One region of the Marinobacterium sp. xm-a-152 genome, then DNA from elsewhere that is predicted to be linked to it. Evidence: predicted binding sites of a transcription regulator. Region 1 holds the regulator's gene; each other region holds the start of a gene.

Region 1 (5,846 bases):
CCCAAGGCGGCTCAGATTGCCGACAAGGTTGCGAGCTATTTTGTCGCTGGTGTTCTTCTAACGGCTGTCGTTGTCAGTCTTATCTGGTGGCAGATATCCCCTTCAGACGCTTTCTGGGTGACACTCTCTGTCCTAGTAGTTACCTGCCCTTGCGCACTATCCTTGGCTACACCGACGGCTTTAACAGCAGCCATAGGTTCTCTGCGTAAAATGGGACTGCTGGTTACTCGCGGGCATGTATTAGAGAGTTTGGCACAGTGCACGGCCGTCTACTTTGATAAAACCGGCACACTGACCACCGGCAAACTGACGTTGCGTGAGACCACCCCTCTCTGTGAGCAGTCCGTTGATGAGCTCAATCAACTAGCGGCAGCAATTGAGAGCCGCTCAGAGCACCCCATCGCGTCCGCTTTTGCTCCCTACTTTGAATACTCTGTTGAAGAGGCCACTAACCATGTGGGTAGAGGCGTAGAGGGAACGATTAACGGAAACACCTATCGTATTGGTAAACCCGGGTTTGTATCCGAACTCTTTGGAAACCAACCTCCCACTCACCCAGAAGGGACAGGGATTTTTCTTCTGATGGGTAATAGCTCCGGCCCTCTCGCCTGGTTTTCGATTGACGATCAACTTCGACCTGAGGCTATTGAAGCGGTTAAGCAGATCCAAGCATTGGGATTACCTGTTGGCATGCTAACCGGTGATCGCGAAGCGAATGCACAACGCATCGCCTCTGAGTTAGGGATCGATCATGTTGAAGCGCACTTGTCGCCAGAAGATAAGCTAGCTCGTGTAAAGGCGATGCAAAACAACGGTGAACGCATCCTGATGATTGGCGATGGTATCAACGACATTCCCGTTCTGTCCGGTGCGCAGACCTCTATTGCGATGAACGGCGCGACAGACCTTGCCAAAACATCCTCTGATGCTGTGTTGGTCAGCTCTGATCTAAGACGCATCCCTGGCTCCCTTAACATGGCTCGTAAAACACGAAACATCATTCGTCAAAATATTGGCTGGGCTTTGTTATACAACCTAATCGCGCTACCCTTAGCAGCAAGTGGTTTTATTGCCCCCTGGATGGCGGCTATTGGCATGTCCCTTAGCTCGCTGATTGTTGTCGGCAATGCCCTTCGTCTAACCAAACAGCTGTAGGTTTTTATGGAAATCGTCTATTTACTTATCCCTGTCGCGATCATCTTGGTAGCCTTTGCGACCTGGGCTTTCTTCTACAGCGTTAATTCTGGTCAATTTGATGACCTAGAGTCCCCTGCTCATCGCATTCTATACGACGATGATGAAGATATGATTCCTGAAGACGCGCGCGTCAAAAAAGAGCCTGAAGCTCCATCCTCTGAAACACCAAAAGATTGAGCATGCTGCCCGCCTCTCTTAGCTTCACCTCGGCATTCATCATTGGCCTTCTTGGCACAACACACTGCCTAGCCATGTGTGGTGGACTTGCCTCGAGTCTCAGTATAGGTGGAACAGGTCGAGCCAACTCCCTATTAGGTCTGTTTAGCTACAATCTTGGACGTATCGCTAGCTACTGTGCAGCGGGTGCCATTCTTGGTCTGTTAGGTGCAACCCTACAACAGACAGAGATAGCCTTTGCGCTACGCTGGATTGCAGGCCTTCTACTGATCAGCATGGGCCTCTACATCGCACAGTGGTGGTTTGGCCTAACGAAACTGGAACAGGCTGGCTCGCTATTGTGGAAACAGATAGCGCCTCTTCTTAAACCCTTTATGCCTGCCGACACCCCGTTTAAAGCCTTAGTACTGGGCATTGGCTGGGGCTGGCTACCTTGCGGTCTGGTCTACAGCACCTTAATCTGGTCATCGGCCGCCGGTAGCGTTGCAGAGAGCACTCTACTCATGCTGGGCTTTGGCTTGGGTACATTACCAGCCATGCTCGCCACTGGACTACTGGCTAAACAACTACGCGAGCTGGTCGCCCACACTTTGGTACGCAAACTCTCGGGACTACTTTTAATACTGATGGGCATTTGGACACTGCTAAGCGCGTAGCGGTTGACCCGTATCAACACATAAACCTCTATTATTGCTTAATATTCTTACATCTGATGATTAAGGAATATTACTGTGCTGCAACAGACCAACATCCAGTGGGATACAGACCTGATTCGCCGTCATGATTTAGCAGGTCCACGCTACACCTCTTACCCAACCGCACTGCAATTTACTGACACTCCAGACAGTGTCAAAACGCTCTCTAAAGCGATCAGTGAGCGCGACAGTCGTAAGCCTTTATCACTCTATATTCACATCCCCTTCTGTGCACACGTCTGCTACTACTGTGGATGCAACAAAGTGGTCACAAAAGATCGCTCCCGTGCAGAACCCTACCTTCAGACGCTGTTAAAAGAGATTAAACTGCGCAGCTCTGAACTGGGCGGTGACGTACAAGTGGATCAGCTTCACTGGGGTGGTGGTACACCCACCTTCATCGATGATGAGCAGACCGCTCGCTTAATGCAGGCACTCAAAGAGGCCTTCAAACTGCGTGATGATGATCAGGGTGACTACGCCATCGAGATTGACCCTCGCGAGATGACACCTGGCCGCTTAAAACTGCTGCGTGAATTGGGTTTCAACCGCATCAGTATAGGGGTTCAGGATGTTAATGAAGCGGTTCAAATCAAAGTAAACCGCGTGCAATCCCTAGAGATGACAACGGACCTTCTTAAAGAGGCGCGTGAACTGGGCTTTCGCTCAATCAACGTTGATCTAATCTATGGCTTGCCACTGCAAACTGAAGAGAGCTTTGCCGAAACGTTGGATCGAATTCTAGAGCTACGACCTGATCGTCTCTCGGTATTTAACTATGCTCACCTACCCGAGCGTTTTAAACCGCAGCGTCGTATCAATGCCGATGAGCTTCCCGATGCGCTGACTAAACTGGCGATTCACCATCAAAGTATTGAGAAGCTGACGGCAGCGGGCTACCGCAACATTGGTATGGATCACTTTGCTCTGCCAGACGACACACTGACACAACACCAAGATGATGGAACGCTGCATCGAAACTTCCAGGGCTATACCACCCACTCACAGTGTGACTTGATTGGTTTGGGCGTCTCATCGATCAGTCAGATTGGTGATTACTACCTACAGAACAGCCCTAACATTGAGCGCTACACTCAGGATATTGAATCTCAGGGCTCAGCATTAACCAAAGAGTACTGCCTCAATGAGGATGACAAAATTCGCAGAGCGGTGATTACCCGCCTGATCTGTGACTTCCAACTCGATTTTGCGGATCAATCCAAAGCGCTCAACATCGACTTTAAAAAGTATTTCGCTAACGAATTAAAACTGCTTGAGCCTATGGCACAGGATGGCCTAATTCATTTAAGTGAGGATGGCATGGATGTCACCGCCGCTGGACGCCTGCTGATTCGTCGAATCTGCATGACTTTTGATGCCTATATCGATCACTCAGAACAGCGATTTTCTAAAATCATCTAACCCACTCTATCCCAGCGCATTTCACTATAAGTGGACCGTTAAAAAGTCCACTTTTATATCTAAATTGACTTGGGTCAATAAAGCCCTTTTGGATATACTGTCAGACAATTAAGGAGCCCTTATGTCTGACACTAAGAACATCAAACTCGCGAGCATCGGCCAGGTAAGTTGTAACACCTGTAGTTTGAGTACACTCTGCTTGCCTGTCTCTTTAAATGACGAAGAGGCGCTTCGCCTCGACGACATCGTTGATAAAAGTAAACCACTTCACAAAGGCGACTTCCTTTTTAGACAGGGTGAAGAGTTCACATCACTGTTCGCCATTCGTGCGGGTTCGTTAAAAACCTACTCTGTAAACCCAGAGGGTGAAGAGCAGATAAACGGTTTCTACTTCCCAGGTGAACTGGTTGGCCTAGCCGGATTCGATTCAGGCAGCTACCCAATGTCGGCTAAGATGCTTGAGACGACCACTGTCTGTGAGATCCCTTTCTCACGCTTGGACGATCTGGCAGGTCAAATGCCAGAGCTGCGTCGTTCTGTGATGCGCTCTATGAGCCACGAGATCAGCGATGACCAACAGATGATGATGCTGCTCTCTAAAAAGACGGCTGAACAACGTATCGCAACCTTTATTTTCAAGCTGTCGCAACGTTATGCCCTGCGTGGCTACTCTGCACAATCCTTCCGACTTTCGATGTCACGTAACGAAATAGGCAACTACCTTGGCCTAGCGGTCGAGACGGTCAGTCGAATCTTTACACGCTTCTCTTCACAAGAGCTGATTCGTGTTGAAGGTAAAGAGCTGGAAATTCTTGATCAAGCAGCGCTGCTGGATGCGGCTGGTGAAGCACCCAGCCCAGAGTGCAATCAACACCACGGTTAAATAAGGATCTTTAATGTCTTACGACGAGCACTATGTAAAATCGGTTGTCCGCTCTATTCCAGATTGGCCAGAGCCTGGCATTCTGTTCCGTGATATTACGCCGATTTTTCAAGATCCACGTGCCTCTCGCATGGTCGCAAACGCCTTTATTGATCGTTACATGCAGATGGATATTACCCACATAGCCTGTATCGATGCTCGAGGTTTTCTATTTGGTGCGATTATTGCACACCAGCTGAACAAGCCTCTAATTTTGGTTCGTAAAAAAGGGAAGCTTCCTGGTGAAACGATTCACCAAGACTATACGCTGGAGTACGGCACCGCCTCTGTGGAGATTCAGAAGGATGCCGTTACCGCTGGCGATAAAGTGGTACTAATCGACGATCTGATTGCCACTGGTGGCACAGCTCTGGCGGCCTGCACACTGATCAACGGTCTAGGGGCTAGCGTAGTTGAGGTGGCTGCGCTGATTGACCTGCCAGACCTTAACGGATCACAAAAAATCCAAGACACCGGCGTCCCCGTATACTGTTTACTGGCCTACGACGGTCTCTAATAGAAACCGAGGTTTAGCCACCTCGGTTTTTTTATACCTATTAACGATAAAAATTTTAAGTTTAATGGAGTTTTAAATGCTTCGACTATCGACCACCCTACTCGCTGCATCACTCATGGCTGCAACTGCACAGGCTGAACAGGTTCAGATACCGTTTGAGGGTTTAACACTGAACGGCAACCTTGAACTGACGGCTGATAAATCCCTGGCAGACGGTGTACTGATGCTGACGCACGGCACCCTGGCTCACAACGAGATGGAGATCATCAGCTACGTGCAGGAACAGATGGTCGATTACGGCATCTCTACTCTAGCCATCAACCTGAGTTACGGCCTAGATAACCGCGAATCAGCGATGTACGACTGTACCCTTCCGGCTCAACACACCATGCAGCAAGCACTGGCTGAAATGGATGCATGGCAAACCTGGCTAGATGGACAAGGCGCAGGCGATCGTTGGGTAATGGGTCACTCGCGTGGCGGCAACCAGACGGCTCAGTTTGCTGCAGCTAACCAAGATAAGATCAAAGGCCAAGTTCTATTAGCACCTGCAACTTGGGACTACACTAAGACCATAGAGGGTTATGGCAAACGCTATGAAACGCCTATCGAGCCGATTCTAGAAAAAGCTAAGGGAATGGATCCTAAGGCGATGATCGATGGCATCAGCATCATCTACTGTGAGAACAGCGGTGCGTCAGCTGAAGCGGTCCTAAGCTACTACGGTAACTACCCTGAGTACGACACACCCACCGTGTTAAAAGAGACTAACATCCCTACTCTGGTCATCGCAGGCAGCTTGGATACCGTGGTTGCAGATCTTCCTGAAAAGATGGAAAGTATCGACAAAGAGAACATTGAACTAGTAGTCGTTGAGGATGCAGATCACTTCTTCTTAGATCTGTTTGCCGACGAG
Region 2 (5,846 bases), on a different contig from region 1:
GCTCTCTTTTCAGCGCTTGGGTTTATTCTGGTTACGGCTCTGTTTCTACCCGATCTTGCGATAGCAAGCCTGCCATTAATCCTATTAGCTTTGATCGGAATTCCTTGGCTCTATGCTAAAGCGGTTCTGGAGCCCGAGTCTGAGCTGCATCTGAGTCGAAATGCACTCTGGTCACGCGCCAGCGGTATCTTCTCAAGCTTGCGCCTGCTCACCCTGTCGCAGCAGCTTGAACATGAGGGCAATAGGTTGCGCCAGCAGAGCCGACAGTCGGATCTATTCGAACTCCAAGCCCTAAAGCGCCAGCAACTCATCAACCTTCTATCGCAATTGATTAATTTATCTTTGGTCGGCTTAACAATGCTCATGGCTCTGCAGGCCTATCTCACGGGTGAACTGGCCGGCGCATTAATCTTTATGTTGCTGCTGTTATCTCTCGGAACCATTGAGGTCTTTGCCGCTGCAAATGGAGCCATCTCGCACCTTCTGTTAGGCCAACGCGCTTTAAGTCGCTTAGGCAAAAGTAGTAAAAATCAGCAAAACTTCGAAGAAAAACGCACTATATGCATAGAAAAGCCCTATTTTGGTATCTCAATCAAAGAGCTCTCATACGCTTATGAGGGGAGTGCACAGAGCGTCTTCGAAGCGCGATCTGTTGAGTTTAATCAGCTAGGTTTAAACTGGATTGCCGGACAGAGTGGCCGCGGTAAAACCACACTACTTCGATTAATTGCTGGCGAACTTGAGCTACAGCAGGGCAGCCTGATCGTTGAAGGTACCGCCTTATCTCAAATCGCTTATCTACCTCAACGAGTACAGATTGTTCGCTCTACACTGCGTCACAACCTAGACTTCACTGGCCAACGAAGCGACGAAGAGATTATCAGTGCACTGCAAACAGTAGAGCTAGGCGAATGGGTCGAATCACTACCCAAGCAACTCGACACTTGGATTGGTCCTGGTGAATGGGAGCCATCTGGCGGTGAGTTAAAACGCATTGGTTTGGCGCGTCTGCTTCTGAAACAGGCTGACATCCTGCTGTTAGATGAGCCCTTCGCTGGAATGGATGCTGAGCTTCAATCCACCATCGTCAATTCGCTACGAGATCTTTGGCAACATAAGCTGGTTATTCTGGTGTCACATGATCTTGAGCAACGAGCTTCGCAGGACGCCTTACACCAGCTGTAGAGAGACATTGTTATGAAAACCCCTATTACACTCCTCACAGGCTTTTTAGGCAGTGGAAAAACCACACTACTGAATTACTTAATTAATCAGCCTGAACTATCAGATACTCTGGTTATCATTAATGAGTTTGGTGAAATCGCCTTGGATCATCTGTTGGTGGCTGAGAGCAACGAGAATGTCTTGATGGAGATGGACAGCGGGTGCATGTGTTGCACCGTGCGGGGTGATCTGGTCAACACGCTTCACGAAGTAACCGCACAAATTTCAGAGCCTGAGGGTCGACAATTCAAGCGCATCATCATTGAGACAACTGGGTTGGCAGACCCTGCTCCCATCATTCACACTCTGATGACCGATCGCTGGATTGCTGAAGCCTATCAATTAGATGGTGTTGTCACGACGGTCGATCTGGCTACGGGGTCACACACCTTAGATCAGCATAAAGAGTCCGTAAAACAGGCTGCTTTGGCAGACCTGCTGCTACTCACCAAAGGGGATATGACCGATAAAGTGGCAAAAGAGGCGTTAATCAGCCGACTTACCCAAATCAATCCCAGTGCGCGTAAGCTTGAGGTGGCCAGCGGTAAAGCAGACCCTAATCAGCTGCTCAACCTAGGATTGTTCACTACTGAGGGCAAACTAACCGATGTAGAGGCCTGGTTAAAAGAGGAGGCTTATTCTGAACAACATGATCACCACCATGACCATGATTGCCATCAGCATGGCTGCGATCATGATCATGCCAAACGTCATGGTGACAACATCGAATCCTTCTGCCTGACCGTTGAAAAGCCGATTAGCAAAGAAGCGCTTCAAGATTGGATGCAGTTATTAATGAGTCTAGTCGGCAGCAACATCCTACGTATCAAAGGCCTACTAAATATTGAAGGCGTTGCAGAACCCCTAGTCATTCATGGGGTACAGCAACTGTTTCACCCACCCGTTCCTCTACCAGCCTGGCCAAACGATGATCAGCGAACACGATTAGTGTTTATCACGCAAAACGTCAGCAAAGAGTTTATCGAGAACACGTTTAAGGAGCTGATTGATATTGCGGAGCCGTAAAGTAAAAACCCCATGAAATAACGACATTTCATGGGGTTTTTCAGTTAATCGCGACCTCTTCGAGATCGCTCCTACTGTTTATACTGCAGGTTCTACCACTAACTCTGGGTGGCGAAGCATGTTGTTTGTAAGGCGGACAATCGCATAAATCGTCGCGGCCTGAATCAAGAACATAACCCCGATACCCAACCAGTAGACTAAGCCAAACTTAGCGACAATGCCGTTGCCGACAATCGCAACGTGCCACCAGAAAAGGTTCAGCACAAAGAAGGCAACACCTGGGCAGACCAGACCAAAGGCAACTGGGCTGTGCTCACCTCCGTGCAGATACTTGTCTAGGTAACCATTCAACTTCATGACACGGTACCCAACCATCAAGATCACGGCTTGCAGGGCAACCATCAACGTCATCATTTGGAAGTTATCGCCAGCATCCAATGCACCACCGGTTAGGTGAGCAATGCCATGTTCCATACGTAACCACTCAATACCGAGCAGTGTCACAATCGGTACCAACATCCAAAGACTTGGCGTCGCTTGCTCTTGTAGACCATGCTGCATCATCGCATTGACGCCCGACACCAAAACGACCAGAACAACCAACACTGCGGCGATTAAGAACAGGTAAGAGAACACCGCGGCAATTGTAATAACAGCGGGAATGTGTGACATCGCTGCAGGCGCCGCAAAGCCGACCGATAGCATCGAAAAGGTAAAGGCCGCCATCAAAGGTGAAAGGTGGTTGTGCTCTTCACTGCGGTAACCCCCCTGCGTCAACATGCGACCCAAGTAACGTCCGTACATTTTTAGCGCGTAGTAACCGATGATCAAAAAGGCGATCAGCGCGCCGGGGAACATCCACTCAATAATCGTCCATAGACCCGGAACAAATAGCGCACCCGATACAAACATCACGTTCACTGTCATGGAGAAGGTCAGAGGCAAGGCCATCATTTGAACTTCAGCTGGTGAGTTCAAAATCCTCTCGTGGGCGTCAGTGCCTTTAACTGCGTTGTATTCGCGAATATTCCAAACCAACAGCGCAATGTGCAACAAGCCAAAAATAACGACACCGGCAATAGCAAAACCGATAATCAATGGCATTGGAATACCACTGGCAATGTCAGCACTCCAGGCACTCGTCCAGTGGTCCCAAGTTGGCATAGGGTAACCCTTATGCGGAACCATCCACATTAGGTACATAAAAAATGCCACTGACATACCGCCAGCGCCAAGTGCAGCTAAGAAAAAGCTAGGATGCCAAGGCTGAGTTGAGTCTCTTCTAAACATGGGAGATCTCCTAATTAGTTAAACCATAATGTATTAGATTTTTCTAATATAATAGAATTCAAATATATTAGAAACGTCTAATATGAATATTAATTATCCCCTTTTGATTTATCGCAAAAGCCTATAAATCCGGTTGCGGATTCTCAATGCGACGATCACTGCATGAATAGATACTGCTCGCCAAGCTGGTCGAGATGACTCGACCATTGAGCGGGGAGGTACTCCCCAAAACGTATCGTCTTCAAGGGGAATTATTCAATGGAGATGCTAGGACTCTATCCAGTCTGGTTTGAGCCGACACTCGGTTCAGGTTGGATCATCGGTATCATTGCGACCATACACGTTCTGTTTTCACACACATCTGTGGGTGCAGCACTGGTCTTCTCTTACCTTGCGGTGGTCGCTTACCGTAAGAACCGCCCAGAGCTTCTCGACTACATTCGTCGTTACGGCCTGTTTCTTTTGGTCTTCTCTTATGTCTTAGGTTCGATTACCGGACCAGGCATCTGGTTCTCAACTACGGTCGGCAGTCCGCGTGGTATCTCTGCACTGATTCATAGCTTTGTCTGGAAGTGGGCAACCGAGTGGGTCTTCTTTGTCATCGAGGTCATCGGTGTCTACATGATCGTCTACTTGGTGAATAAGGTGGATCAGAAAACACACCTGCGCATCAGTATCATCTTTGGCCTAGCCTCTTACACCACCATGCTAATCATTATCGGTATTCTGTCGTTCATGCTGATGCCTGGTAATGAAAACTGGTACACCGAAGGCGGTTACTTGAACGGTTTCTATGGCGCCAACACCTTTGCGCAATTGGCTATGCGAACGGCGTTTATGTTCACCATGACAGCGGTAGTCGGAGGCATTGTTGCCTCTTCAATTAAAGATATCGATTTCCGCAAAGAGATGGTTCGTCGTCTGGCGATTCTAGGTTTGGTTGCGACTGCAGCCGGTCTTGGTCTATTCAAATGGTACCTATCAACGATTCCAGCGACCGCTGAATTGGTGATGGAGAATCGTCTACCGGAGTACTTCACACCCGCTCTAATCTCTGTAATGGGCGGCATCATGGCCTACTTCGCAGCCACTCTGGCCGCACCAAAGCTGCTAAAACCAGCCATTGCGGGCGTCATGACGGTCGTCATTTTGGTGTTCGGACTTTGGCCAGAAGAGGTTGCGCGTGAGTCGATTCGTAAGCCTTATGTTGCAGGTGGATACGTCTACTCTAACCAGGTTATTGGTCGTGATGTTCCGGGGCTTGGTATTCACAGTGAGATCCCGACCATTGAAGAGCATGGCTTCACTAACGCTCTAATCTTCCTTCCCGAAGAGCTTCGCACGGTGACTGATTCTAATAAAGAGGCGGTTGGTCAAGCTCTGGCGTTGAACACCTGTTCAAACTGTCACTCACTGACCGATACAGGGATTCGCCCACTGGCAAATTACTTTGGTGACGACTCAAGCGAGTCGGATATTGCGGCCTACCTAAGAGCTGCACTGTCGAGTGGTACAACGCTCTACATGCCACAAATTCCACTTCAACAAGATGAAGCAGTGGCCTTGGCTAGCTTTATTCGTCAGTTGAAAGATCAATCTATTGCTGTCGCGGCTGATCAGGGTAATCCGATCACTGTGTCTCAGTCTCACTAAGGAGTATCACGATGAATGTAGACTCTTTATACGCACTTCGTGATGTGGCCGGGGTTCCCTCACATCCGATTCTATTTTTAGTGTTAGGTGTCGTCACCTTTGCACTTCATATGTTTGCGGTTCACGTTATGTTGGGCGGTGCAGCGCTGACTATTCGTGGTGCATTAAGCCAAGACAGTTACTGGCGTCAGCTTGCTAATGCCATGCTATCGACCGCAAAAATTGCGGTGTCGGTTGCTGTGGTTATCGGCGTTGCGCCACTACTGTTTGTGCAGGTGATCTATGATCCTTTCTGGTACACCTCTAATGTGCTGTCCGCTTGGTGGGTTATTGGATTCATTATCATACTGTCAGTCGCTTATCTGTTGATCTACCTCTTCTACTTTAAAAATGAAGATCTGACGCAGAATAAGACGAAATGTCCTGGCAGCATGATTCTATCGCTCGCACTGTTCATTGTTGTGGGTCTGATTATGCACACCCTAACCAACCAGATGCTCTCCCCTGATCAGTGGATGGAGTGGTATGCACCGCAGGGGCAGATCGATGCCAGCGGTACTCAGCTTCACTCAATCAACTGGGCGCGTTTCATCTTTATGATTGCTCTAGCAGCACCGGTAACCGGCGCATGGCTTTACGGCTACCGCCACTAC
Region 3 (5,846 bases), on a different contig from region 1:
GGCCTTCTACTACCGATTATGGTCGCATCCGATCTATTCGATGAAGGTGAAGTAAAAGATATTCGTAAAGATCGCGCGTTAAGCGAAGAGATGTGTGAACAGATCCCAGAAATCCTGATCGATCTCTACCTACAGTTTAACGCACCAGAGAAGTAGACCTCTCTTCAAAGGATTCAGTTAGGCCTGCTCGTACAACTCTAACGGCAGGTCATCCGGATCAGCAAAAAAGAGAAAACGCTTGCCGGTATAAGGGTCAACCCTTACCGGCTCATGCCCTACCCCATTGTCAGCCAACCATTCGACCCACACCTCAATATCGCTTACGGCGAAGGCCAAATGGCGCAACCCCTGAGCTTCAGGGTAACTCAAACGTTGCGGAGCTCCGGGCATTGAGAAGAGTTCAACCTGGCCACCATCCGGTAGCGCTAGATCAAGCTTGTAAGAGTCACGCTCAGCTCGATAATTCTCATCCAATACCGTCAATCCAAGAAGTTCTGTGTAGAACTGCTTGGATCGTTGGTAGTCACTGCAGATAATCGCCGCGTGATGAATCGAGTTGAGCTTAGGCTGCTTCATTAATAGCTGACACGAACGGTATTGCCAGAGCGCAACACACGAACCTTATCGCCCGGTCTGAAGAAGAGATTGTTCTGCACACCCTGGACGATGGAGATGCGACCACCCTTATCCATTAACAACTGAATCTCTTGCCCTTGAGTTTGTGAGCTGTTCTCTTGGATTTTAGAACCAGCAATACCGCCGGCTACTGCACCCAAGACCGTCGCAATAGATGATCCTTTACCGCCACCAATGGTTGAGCCTGCAATACCACCGACAATAGCACCAGCACCCACACCAACAGGATTGTTAGGATCACCATTAATGATCACCGGTGTCACCTGCTCGACAGTCGCGTACTCAACCGTCTGAACCTGGCGTGCATCGGCAGCGGTGTAGGCTGTTCCTTGCAGGTTCTGCTGCATACAACCAGTTAATGCAACTGCGGCCACTGCACCAATCAACACTCTATTCATTCGCATAACAGACTCCCAATCGTTATTGATAGATTAAGCTTAGACAGAAAGCACGAATTCTGCATTAAAAAATGGCGAGTCGATCAACAAACCAGATCATTCCCATGATACCGATCACCAGTGAAGCCGGAACCACAACAATACGGTGGTAGAGTTTCTCTGAGCTAAACCAGTAAGCGACACCAAAATAGGCAATCAACACCACGGCGAGCTGGCCCAACTCAACGCCAACATTAAAGGCTAATAACGCAGCTACAAAATCATCCGTCGGCATCCCAAACTCCGACAGCATGGTGGCAAAGCCGAGACCATGAAGCAGACCGAAACCGAACACGACGGGAAGACGGAAACGATTAATTTTGGATGAGAAGAGATTCTCTATAGCAACGTAGGCGATCGATAACGCAACCAGAGGCTCTACGATACGAGGCGAGATCGAAATAATCTCCAAAGTACCCATTGCCAAGGTAATCGAGTGGGCAATGGTAAACATCGTAATCTGTAGGGCAATCGGCTTTAAACGACGACTCAGTAGGAAGATACCCAGCACGAACAGGATGTGATCCAACCCTTTGGGAAGAATGTGCTGAAAACCACCTAGGGTGTAAGTTTTCACCACCTGCGCAAAACTCGGTTTGGCAAACACCTCATTCAGCATGAACGGTTCAGTTGGCTTATCCTCTTTTACCCACTGGTGTGACGACCAGTGCCACTCGTTATTGGCCTCATCTACCTGTCTGACTCGAGTCGCATGATCGCCAAACGCCATGGGGTAGTACCAGGTTAGACTTTGAGTCTCCCGGGGGATTCGCCCTTTCAAGATAATCACACTATTGCGAGGCACCTTGGTATAGCCTGGGGGTGGCACGACTAGCTCTTTTAGCTGCAACTCAGCGGGCGTTCCATCAAGCTTCAACTCAACACCCTCTAGGAGCGTCGGCATGAACTTTTTAAACTCCGCCTCAAGCTCTGCCGACTCCATTGCACGGTAATGGTCGTATTGATCTGAGTTAGGCGCCTCTTGAGTGTTTCGATACTGTCCATTGATACCGGTCAGAAGTGCTTCGAGGCTGGCACGGATCTCAATCTCTACCACTTCAGTCGTATTTGCAGAGATCTCTATCAATGCAGGCTTCACAACATCAGCCCTAACTGGGTAGAATAAGGATGTAACTAATGTGCATATAACGAAAATGCCTGGAATTAGTCTCACTGGTATGTCTCTAGTAATAAGCATGCGTGCTTTTGGTGGATTTCAGCCTGTGGGCCCTTTAAGAAGAGTGGGAAACTAAGATAACTATGAATCGTCGTCAACTATTGAAGGCTATGGCCGCCGCTGCTGCAGCAGGAAGCCTACCAGCAATTTACACTTCTCGCGCGCTAGCAAGCAACACTGCTCCAAGCGGATTTTATGATGTTCCAATGGAAGGTGATGTTCGTATCCTTCACATTACAGACGTTCACGGCCAGCTAAAGCCTGTCTACTTCCGTGAGCCAAACGTCAACCTTGGTGTCGGTGATGCATTTGGTCGTCCACCACACGTTGTCGGCAAAAATTTCCTTAAGGAGATGGGTCTTTCAGAGAACTCTCCTGAAGCTTACGCATACACCTACCTTAACTTCCTAGAAGAAGCTAAGAAGTACGGTCGTACGGGCGGTTTCGCACACGTTAAAACACTTCTAGATCGTCTACGCGATCAAGCGGGCGGACGCCAAAACACACTAACCCTTGATGGTGGTGACCTATGGCAGGGATCGGGTACTTCACTGTGGACACGTGGTGTCGACATGGTTGAGGCATCTAACATTCTTGGCATCGACGTTATGGTTGGTCACTGGGAGTTCACCTACCGTGAAGAGGAAGTTCTTTCGAACGTTGCTCTGTTCAAAGGTGACTTCATCGGTCAGAACGTTAAAGTACTAGAAGACTCACTGTTTGGTGATGAGTACTACGAAATGGTTGAGCGTTTCGATGGCCGTGGTCTGTACGACGAAGATACGGGTCATGCGTTCCAGCCATACGTGATTAAAGAGATCAACGGCAAGCGTATCGCTGTAGTAGGCCAAGCCTTCCCACGTACCTCAAACGCCAACCCTAAAGAGTTCTTCCCAGACTGGTCTTTCGGTCTTCGTGAACCAGAGATGATCGAGCTTGTTCAGCAGATCCGTGAAGAGGAGCAGCCAGACGCGGTTGTTCTTGTATCGCACAACGGTATGGACGTCGACATCAAGATGGCTGAACGTGTTCCTGGCCTGAATGCTGTATTCGGCGGTCACACTCACGATGGTGTTCCACAACCGATCAAAGTTAAGAACGTTGACGGTGGCGAATGTTGGGTAACCAACGCAGGTTCAAACGGTAAGTTTGTCGGCTGTATGGACTTCTCGATCGAAGATGGCCAGATCACCAACATGACTTACAAACAGCTACCTGTTATCTCTGATTGGCTTGAAGCTGACGGTGAGATGGAAGCGTACATCAACCAGATGCGCCAAGGTCGTTACGATGAGAACATCATCGAAGCGCGTAACAAGAAGTGGCAGAACAACCCAATCCGTGTCGGCAAAACCTTCGAAGAGATTCTTCAAGAGAAACTGGCTAAAGCGGATCGTACTCTTTACCGTCGCGGTAACTTCATGGGCACTTGGGACCAAGTTATCTGTAACGCACTTCGTTGGGAGTACAAGGCAGACATCGCACTATCAGCAGGCGTTCGTTGGGGTACCACTACTCTAGAGGGTGAGTGGATCACAATGGAAGATGTCATGAGCCAGTGTGCAACAACCTACTCTGAAACTTACGTTCAAGAGATGACTGGTAAAGCGATCAAAGAGATGCTTGAAGGCGTTGCCGACAACCTATTCGATCCAGATCCATACCTACAATCAGGTGGCGACATGGTTCGCGTGGGTGGTCTTGACTACACCATCGATCCAACCAAACCACTTGGCCAGCGTATCTCTGAAGTACGCCTAGACAACGGTGAAGTGATTGCTGATGACAAGAACTACAGCGTCTCTGGTTGGGCAACTGTTAACCGCACACCAGAGGGTCGACTACTCTGGGATATCATTGCTGACTACCTAAAAGCAGAACGCGATGAGAACATGGTGATCAAACTACCTAAGGTGAACAACCCTAAAGTGGTGGGTGTCTCTGACAACCCAGGTTTCGCTGACTACCCAGGTGATTGGGCATAACAGCCTACCCCATTAAAAAACCCGCCTAGTGCGGGTTTTTTATTGCTATGAGAAACCTGGACAAATAGCAGTTCAGAATATCGCGACCTTTTTAAGATCGCTCCAACAAAAAATTGAAGCAAAAAAAACCCGCCTAAAAAGACGGGTAACGTTCAAGCAACGAAAGGACAATGAAAAGGGTTAACCCTGAAGCATTTTGAAAAGCTCATCTTTCAGTTCAAGACGACGCTTTTTAAGTTCCTCTTCACGACTGGTCGTGGTCGGTTCAACTTCAGCTGCAGCAAGCTCAGCCTGCTTAGTAATTTCGTGGTACTCATCAAACAGACGAGAGAAGTGGTTGTTTGATGTTTTAAGCTCATGAATACGTTCGCGGTACTCTGGAAGTTCATGAACTAGATCGTGGTGTTCTCCGATCATTTTTTACTCCTAATTCCATACAGTGTTGATGGTTCTAATATGCCCTACTCTTCTCCATCGTCCATTGATTGAAATCAATTAAAACGAATCTCTCTGAACAATGGACTTAACAGGCGTTTACCTGTACCTTTTTCGATCCTTTTTTGGCGATCAACTACACTTTTAAGATTATGGAAACTCTTTCACTCCAACCTCGCGATTTTGCAAACGGTGACGTTCAACTGCCAGGCTCAAAAAGCCTATCAAACCGAATTCTTCTTCTAGCTGCACTGGCGGAAGGTGAAACCAAGGTAACCAACCTGCTAGACAGCGCAGACGTTACCCATATGCTGAATGCACTAAAAACGTTGGGTGTCTCTTATGAGCTAGCTGATGATCGTCGCTCGTGCGTTGTCACCGGTGTGGCAGGTCCTTTCAAGCAGCAAAGTGCTGAGATGTTCCTGGGCAACGCCGGTACTGCAATGCGCCCACTAACCGCCGCACTTTGCCTAGGTTTAGGTGAGTTCACACTGACCGGTGAACCTCGCATGTACGAGCGCCCTATCGAAGATTTGGTTGATGCTCTTCGTCAAATTGGTGCTGATATCGAGTACTTAAAAGATGAAGGCTACCCGCCGCTAAAGATTAACGCTCAACAATTGAAAGGCGGACGTGTATCGATTCGAGGCAACATCTCGAGCCAGTTTTTGACTGCCCTACTGATGGCCGCACCGATGGCACAGCAGGATTTAGAGATCGTTGTTGATGGTGAGCTGGTCTCTAAGCCTTACATCGATATCACCCTGCACTCGATGAAGCTGTTTGGTGTTGAGGTCGAGAACAACAACTACCAGAGCTTTGTCGTTAAAGCCGGACAGACTTACCACTCGCCCGGCGAAGTGATGGTTGAAGGTGATGCTTCATCAGCCTCCTACTTCCTAGCTGCAGCGGCTATTGCTGGCGGTACGATTCGCGTCTACGGCGTCGGTTCTGAATCGGTACAAGGCGACAAAGCCTTCGCTGAAGTGCTCGGTAAGATGGGTGCTAAGGTCACTTATGGCCCAACTTGGGTAGAGGTCTCTAAAGGCGAACTGAACGGTGTAGACCTGGATCTGAACGCCATTCCCGATGCTGCAATGACGATTGCCACAACCGCCCTGTTCGCAAAAGGCCCTACGGCCATTCGCAACGTCTACAACTGGCGCGTCAAAGAGA
Region 4 (5,846 bases), on a different contig from region 1:
GAAACGCCAAACGCAGAACTTTCATCGTGCTAATACGGAACTGATCCGATTGATGATGCAACGCCTCGGTCTCTCTATCGACTGCTCTCTCTTGCTGAAGCAGATCGACGTTACGAAGACGATCTTCGAGTAGATGGCCCAACCGATTGAGCTGCTCTAAGTTGTTGCGTGACGCTTCCCCCGCTTTATTACCGACAATGATCATAAAGATCGGAATCAAAGGCGTGGTCAGCAACAAAATCAGCGGCACTAACCAGTTCACAAAGCTAGCGGCAATTAGAATCAAAACGGGAGTCCATACAGCCATCTGCTTTTGAATCTTAAACTCTGCGTAATACTCTTTGAGCTTGTCGACTTCACTGGTCAGCAGGTTGGCCAGTTGTGCCGGCTTGAAAGCAGGGAAGAGCGAAATCCCAGTTTTAAAACTGAGGCTAAGAATCTGCTCTCGCAAGCGATCGCGGATGGTGACTGAGTTGCGCAGATTGATAGTCGATTGCCAGAGTGATGCAGCCGCTTTAACGGCAAGAATGAGGAAGGCCGCAGCGACCAAAAGAAGCGGGCTGTGATCTAAGCTGCCCTGAGTTAATACCTGATCGATCAACAGAGCGACCCAGTAGGCGAATCCAATAGTACAAAGCGTTTGAATCACGCCCAATAGCAGCGACAGGCGCATGGAACCCTTCAGATCAAACTGGTGCTGATCGAGGATTGCGGTCGGGTTGGATTTTCGTTGTCTGGCCAACTTAACACTCACTAAGGTTTACAAAAAAAGGGGCTCGAAAGCCCCTTGATTACGTACAGCTAGAGCGTACAGATTAATCGTCTGCGCGCTGCTCCTCTTCAGCATCCAACCACATCGCGTTGATGATGCCGAAGCTGCAGGCTAGGAGTACGCCAAGGATCCAAGCAAAATACCACATCTTCTTAATCTCCTAGTAGTTTGAAACGCTGTTTTGTTCGATGAACTCAGGTTCAATTCGACGCCACATTTTGTAGTAGCCCCAGAAGGTGTAACCCAAAATGATCGGTACAAAGAACAGAGCCACCCAGAACATGATCTCAAGTGTCAGTTCACTCGACGTCGCATCCCACAGCGTTAGAGCGCTGGCTAGATCAGTCGATGAAGGCATCACGAATGGGAATAGGGTGAAACCGGTCATAAGAATGATCGCTGCGATCGCCAGTGAGCTCAACGTAAAGGCAAAACCACTTTTACCCGCTTTAGCCATTAAGCTTGTTAGCAGAGGGAGTGCCACAGATGCCGCTACCAATGTCCAAAGGATTGGGTAATCGGTGTAGTTACCGAACCAGTTGTCAGTGGTCGTTACGGTTTTGCTCAACGGGTTAGAAGGAGCATCACCCACGACAGTAGAGCTGATTTCGTAACCAGGAATACCGTAGTACAACCATGCACCCGCAACCGCTAAGAGTACCGTTAGAACCGGACCTAGCAGAGTTGCCATAGTTTGAGCGCGGCCTTGAACCTCACCGCCGGCACGCATCTGCAACCAAGTTGCACCCTGCAGAGCAAGCATTACCACGCTGGCTAGGCCACAGACAATGGCGAATGGGTTCAACAGAGCCCAGAAAGAACCGGTGTAGATTGGGCGGGTAAACTCGTCAAAGTAGAAGGGCACGCCTAAGAATAGGTTGCCGAATGCCACACCAAAGACCAGTGATGGAACAAACGAGCCCACTGCCAGTGCATAGTCCCAGTTGCGACGCCAAGCGACAGAGTCCTTCTTAGAGCGGTACTCAAATCCGACAGGACGGAAGAATAGTGCGAACAGTACCAGTAGCATGGCCCAGTAGAAGCCAGAGAATGCTGTTGCGTAAACCAGTGGCCAAGCGGCAAAGATGGCACCACCGGCAGTGATTAACCACACCTGGTTACCGTCCCAGTGAGGCCCGATGGTATTGATGATGACGCGGCGCTCAGTGTCCGTTTTACCCAATACAGGGATCATCATAGCAGTACCCAAATCCATGCCGTCTGCAATGGCAAAACCAATCAGCAGTACACCAACCAGCAGCCACCAAACAAGTCGAAGCGTTTCGTAATCAAACATCATTAAGCTCCTTGAGTCGCTGTGTTCTGTTCAAAGTGGTAACGGCCAGTCTGCAAGGCGCTTGGGCCTTTGCGGATGTATTTCACCATCAGGTAGATCTCGATGACCAAGAACAGAGTGTAGAGTCCAATAAAGCCCGCCAAGCTCATCCACAGATCCGTCTCAGTTAGGTGAGAGGTTGCGACATAGGTCGGAAGAATTTCACCGATCGCCCAAGGTTGACGGCCAAATTCAGCAACGAACCAACCCATCTCACTGGCAATCCAAGGAAGCGGTAGAGAGAGCAGTGCGAACCACTGCAACCAACGTGTCTGGTAAGCCTTACGCTTAGCGGTGTAGTAGAAGGCTAGGACAAATAGAAGCAGCATCGTAAAGCCTGCACCGACCATGACACGGAAGGTCCAGAACATCGGAGCCACCTGTGGAATGGTGTCCCGAGCCGCCAGTTTGATCTGCTCTTCGGTCGCGTCAACAACCGCCTGCGTGTAACGCTTCAACAGCAGACCGTAGCCCAGATCAACGCTGACTTTAGAGAACGCAGCACGATTTTCAGGAGTGTCTTCACCGTTACGCAGTTTCTCTAGAAGGCCATAAGCGACAATGCCGTTGCGAATGCGATCTTCAGCATGAGCCACTAGATCTTTAATACCGGTAACCTCCTCATCCAAGGAGCGGGTTGCAATTAGACCCAAGGCGCCCGGAATTTTCAGAGCGTAGTCAGTTGTCATGGTCTCTTCATTGGGAAGGCCGACAACGGTAAAGGCTGCAGGTGCTGGGTGTGTATCCCACTCCGCCTCGATCGCTGCCAATTTAACCTTCTGCACTTCGCCCACTTCGTAGCCAGATTCGTCACCTAACACGATGACAGAGATCGCAGAGGCTAAACCGAAGGCTGAAGCGATCGCGAATGAACGACGTGCAAATGGAATGTCACGGTTACGCAGCATGAAGTAGCTGCTGACGGCTAGAACGAAGATAGCGCTCGTTACATAACCTGCAGAGACAGTGTGAACAAACTTAACCTGCGCCACTGGGTTTAGCAGGACTTCCGCGAAGCTGTCCATCTCCATGCGCATGGTTTCAAAGTTGAAGTAGGCCCCAACAGGGTTCTGCATCCAACCGTTGGCGATCAAAATCCACAACGCAGAGAAGTTAGAGCCCAGTGCGACCAACCAGGTCACAGCAAGGTGCTGTACCTTGCTCAGGCGATCCCAACCGAAGAAGAACAGGCCGATCATAGTGGATTCAAGGAAGAAGGCTACCAGACCTTCAATCGCCAGCGGTGCACCAAAGACGTCGCCCACGTAGTGCGAGTAGTAGGCCCAGTTGGTTCCAAATTGGAACTCCATGGTCAAACCGGTGGTCACACCTAGCGCGAAGTTAATACCGAACAACTTACCCCAGAATTTGGTCATATCGCGGTAGATCTGCTTGCCGGTCATGACATAGACAGATTCCATGATGGCCAGCAGGAAGGATAGACCGAGGGTCAGTGGTACAAATAGAAAGTGATACATCGCGGTAATAGCAAACTGCCAACGCGATAGTTCCACAACCGATTCTGAAATCATCGGGGATGCCTCCAGTAGACAAATTAAGCACAAAAATTATGTGCACTGCACAAAGTTTCAGAATTGTAATCGGTTATATAGTCAAAAGTAATTGATATATATCTAAAGTCTTAACGATAAATGCTCACGACTAGTTGAGAAAATCTCAACCTTGGCAGCGGTTAGAGGGGCAGATGTTGACCGATTTTATGATCAGAACGCAGGGATCGCCGATCTTGAGGTTTAGATTGTTAAGGGAGCGTTTGGTGATGTGTGTTGAGACGATATCTGTTGCAATGCACACGTTAATAAGTACATCACTCGATGAAGTCGTTTCAATGGATTCAACCCTTCCGGAAACCTGATTCAAGGCAGAGATGCCTGCCACTTTTGCGGTCGATAGGATTAGATCGTTCGCGACCAGTTCAAGGCAGACCGCTGAACCTATGGGTGCATCAAGGGTCGGCACATAGAGTGTTTCGCTGGCCACTTGAAGCTCGGACAGTCCATCGGGGTGTTGTGCCACTAACTGGGTTGTCAGTGTCGACTTGATCGCACGATTGGCGGTTCGCGCGACCTTGCTGTTGGCCATCACCTCTCGCGCAGGCCCTTGAGTCACAATGCGGCCCTGCTCCAGTGCGATGACATGGTCAGCCAGCTCTAATACCTCTTCGGGTGAGTGGGTTACGTAGAGCATAGGAATACCCAATTCCCGGTTTAATTTTTTGAAGTAGGGGAGTAGCTCCGCTTTTCGGGCGCCATCGAGTGCTGCAAGGGGTTCATCGGCCAGAATAAGATCTGGTGCGCTTAATAACGCACGACCAATCGCAACACGCTGTTTTTCACCACCAGAGAGTGAATTTGGCGTTCGCCTAAGTAGGGGTTTTATACCTAAAAGTTCGACGATCTGGTAAAAATCGACGCTTTTGTCGACCTTATTGAAGCGTTTCGCGTAATTTAGATTCTGCTCTACTGTCAGATGTGGAAAGAGTCGGCTCTCTTGAAAAATGTAGCCAATGTTGCGTTGATAGGGCTTTAAGCTCGTGTTTGAAGCGCTATCAAATAACACCCGATCGGACAGAGTGACGCGGCCTTGGCTGTTGCTTTGCAAGCCGGCTATCGCATTGATTGTGGTGGTTTTCCCTGAACCTGACTCGCCAAATAGAACCGTGATGCCACTGGGGGCTTCAAAGGCTATATCAAGCGAGAAGTTTGGCATCGACTGCTGCAAAGTGACTGACAGTGTCATGACTGCAACCTCCGGCTCATACGACGTGACAGCCATTCAGAGGCAAGAAGTGCACTCATCGCAATGATAATAGAGATGATCACCAGTTTGGTCGCAGAGCTTTCACCACCGGGTACCTGAAGAAACGCATAGATAGCCGAAGGGAGTGTCTGAGTCTGACCTGGAATATTCGATACAAAGGTGATGGTGGCTCCAAACTCACCCATCGCTTTGGCAAAGCCCAGAACGGAGCCGGCGATCACACCAGGAAGCATTAAAGGTAGGGTGATGGTGATAAACACCCAGCGCCTTGAGGCACCCAGGGTTGCGGCCGCTTCCTCTAATTTAGGATCAATGGCTTCAATGGAGAGACGAATAGCGCGAACCAGTAATGGAAAAGCCATGATGGCTGCTGCTAATGCGGCACCGCTCCAGCGGAAAGCAAACTCAATTCCCCACTCAGCAAGGAATGATCCGACAGGCGTGCGTTTTCCGAAGGTCATTAACAGCAGATAACCCGTTACAACGGGCGGTAAGATCAAGGGTAGATGGACAATTCCGTTGAGAAGCTGTTTCCCTGCAAACTCCTTTTTCGCCAGAAGATAGGCAACGCCAATGGCCACAGGCAGGCTAAGCAGTGTTGCCCAAAAAGCTACCTTAATTGATAGGAGAACTGCCGCCCACTCGTTGGGGCCTAGCCAATCAGTCACGTTGTTGCGAATCCATTAAAAAGCCGTTGCGCTCTAGTATCGCCCTAGACTGCTCTGAGCGCAAAAACTCTAAAAATGCCGCGGTTGATTTATCACTCTCTGTAACAGCCGCAACCGGATATAGAATTCTGTCATGGGACTCTGTAGGGAAGGTGGCAGCTATTGAGACCTTGGGTTCAGCCACCGCATCCGAGTGATAGACGATCCCTAAAGGTGCTTCACCTGAAGCAACTAATGCAAGTGCAGACCGCACATTGTCTGATTGAGCGACTTGCTGCTTAAGGGGGTC

What was found. The regulator FNR, encoded in region 1, switches genes on or off when oxygen is low (the NO sensors DNR and NnrR bind a similar motif). The targets are predictions, from matches to a motif close to TTGATNTANATCAA.
Region 2: the regulator FNR is predicted to act here: its motif matches at 3,644-3,657, upstream of XMA152_RS02380 (cytochrome ubiquinol oxidase subunit I).
Region 3: the regulator FNR is predicted to act here: its motif matches at 4,717-4,730, upstream of XMA152_RS10080 (YdcH family protein).
Region 4: the regulator FNR is predicted to act here: its motif matches at 3,732-3,745, upstream of XMA152_RS02345 (cytochrome ubiquinol oxidase subunit I).

Annotation. Positions count from the first base shown of each region.
Region 1 covers NZ_WBYI01000001.1:96,963-102,808, reverse strand. Annotated here, with positions in the region: gene XMA152_RS00520 (heavy metal translocating P-type ATPase) at 1-1,155, shown strand, start outside; gene ccoS (cbb3-type cytochrome oxidase assembly protein CcoS) at 1,162-1,374, shown strand; gene XMA152_RS00510 (sulfite exporter TauE/SafE family protein) at 1,377-2,030, shown strand; gene hemN (oxygen-independent coproporphyrinogen III oxidase) at 2,106-3,491, shown strand; gene fnr (fumarate/nitrate reduction transcriptional regulator Fnr) at 3,613-4,374, shown strand; gene XMA152_RS00495 (adenine phosphoribosyltransferase) at 4,388-4,930, shown strand; gene XMA152_RS00490 (alpha/beta hydrolase) at 5,007-5,846, shown strand, end outside.
Region 2 covers NZ_WBYI01000002.1:168,911-174,756, forward strand. Annotated here, with positions in the region: gene XMA152_RS02365 (amino acid ABC transporter ATP-binding/permease protein) at 1-1,185, shown strand, start outside; gene XMA152_RS02370 (GTP-binding protein) at 1,198-2,250, shown strand; gene XMA152_RS02375 (hypothetical protein) at 2,329-3,540, opposite strand; gene XMA152_RS02380 (cytochrome ubiquinol oxidase subunit I) at 3,799-5,193, shown strand; gene XMA152_RS02385 (hypothetical protein) at 5,205-5,846, shown strand, end outside.
Region 3 covers NZ_WBYI01000009.1:111,757-117,602, reverse strand. Annotated here, with positions in the region: gene XMA152_RS10105 (YecA family protein) at 1-156, shown strand, start outside; gene XMA152_RS10100 (VOC family protein) at 178-576, opposite strand; gene XMA152_RS10095 (glycine zipper 2TM domain-containing protein) at 576-1,040, opposite strand; gene XMA152_RS12850 (HupE/UreJ family protein) at 1,099-2,172, opposite strand; gene XMA152_RS10085 (5'-nucleotidase C-terminal domain-containing protein) at 2,334-4,235, shown strand; gene XMA152_RS10080 (YdcH family protein) at 4,416-4,652, opposite strand; gene aroA (3-phosphoshikimate 1-carboxyvinyltransferase) at 4,823-5,846, shown strand, end outside.
Region 4 covers NZ_WBYI01000002.1:161,699-167,544, reverse strand. Annotated here, with positions in the region: gene cydD (thiol reductant ABC exporter subunit CydD) at 1-742, opposite strand, end outside; gene cydX (cytochrome bd-I oxidase subunit CydX) at 816-920, opposite strand; gene cydB (cytochrome d ubiquinol oxidase subunit II) at 933-2,069, opposite strand; gene XMA152_RS02345 (cytochrome ubiquinol oxidase subunit I) at 2,072-3,640, opposite strand; gene modC (molybdenum ABC transporter ATP-binding protein) at 3,786-4,868, opposite strand; gene modB (molybdate ABC transporter permease subunit) at 4,865-5,557, opposite strand; gene modA (molybdate ABC transporter substrate-binding protein) at 5,550-5,846, opposite strand, start outside.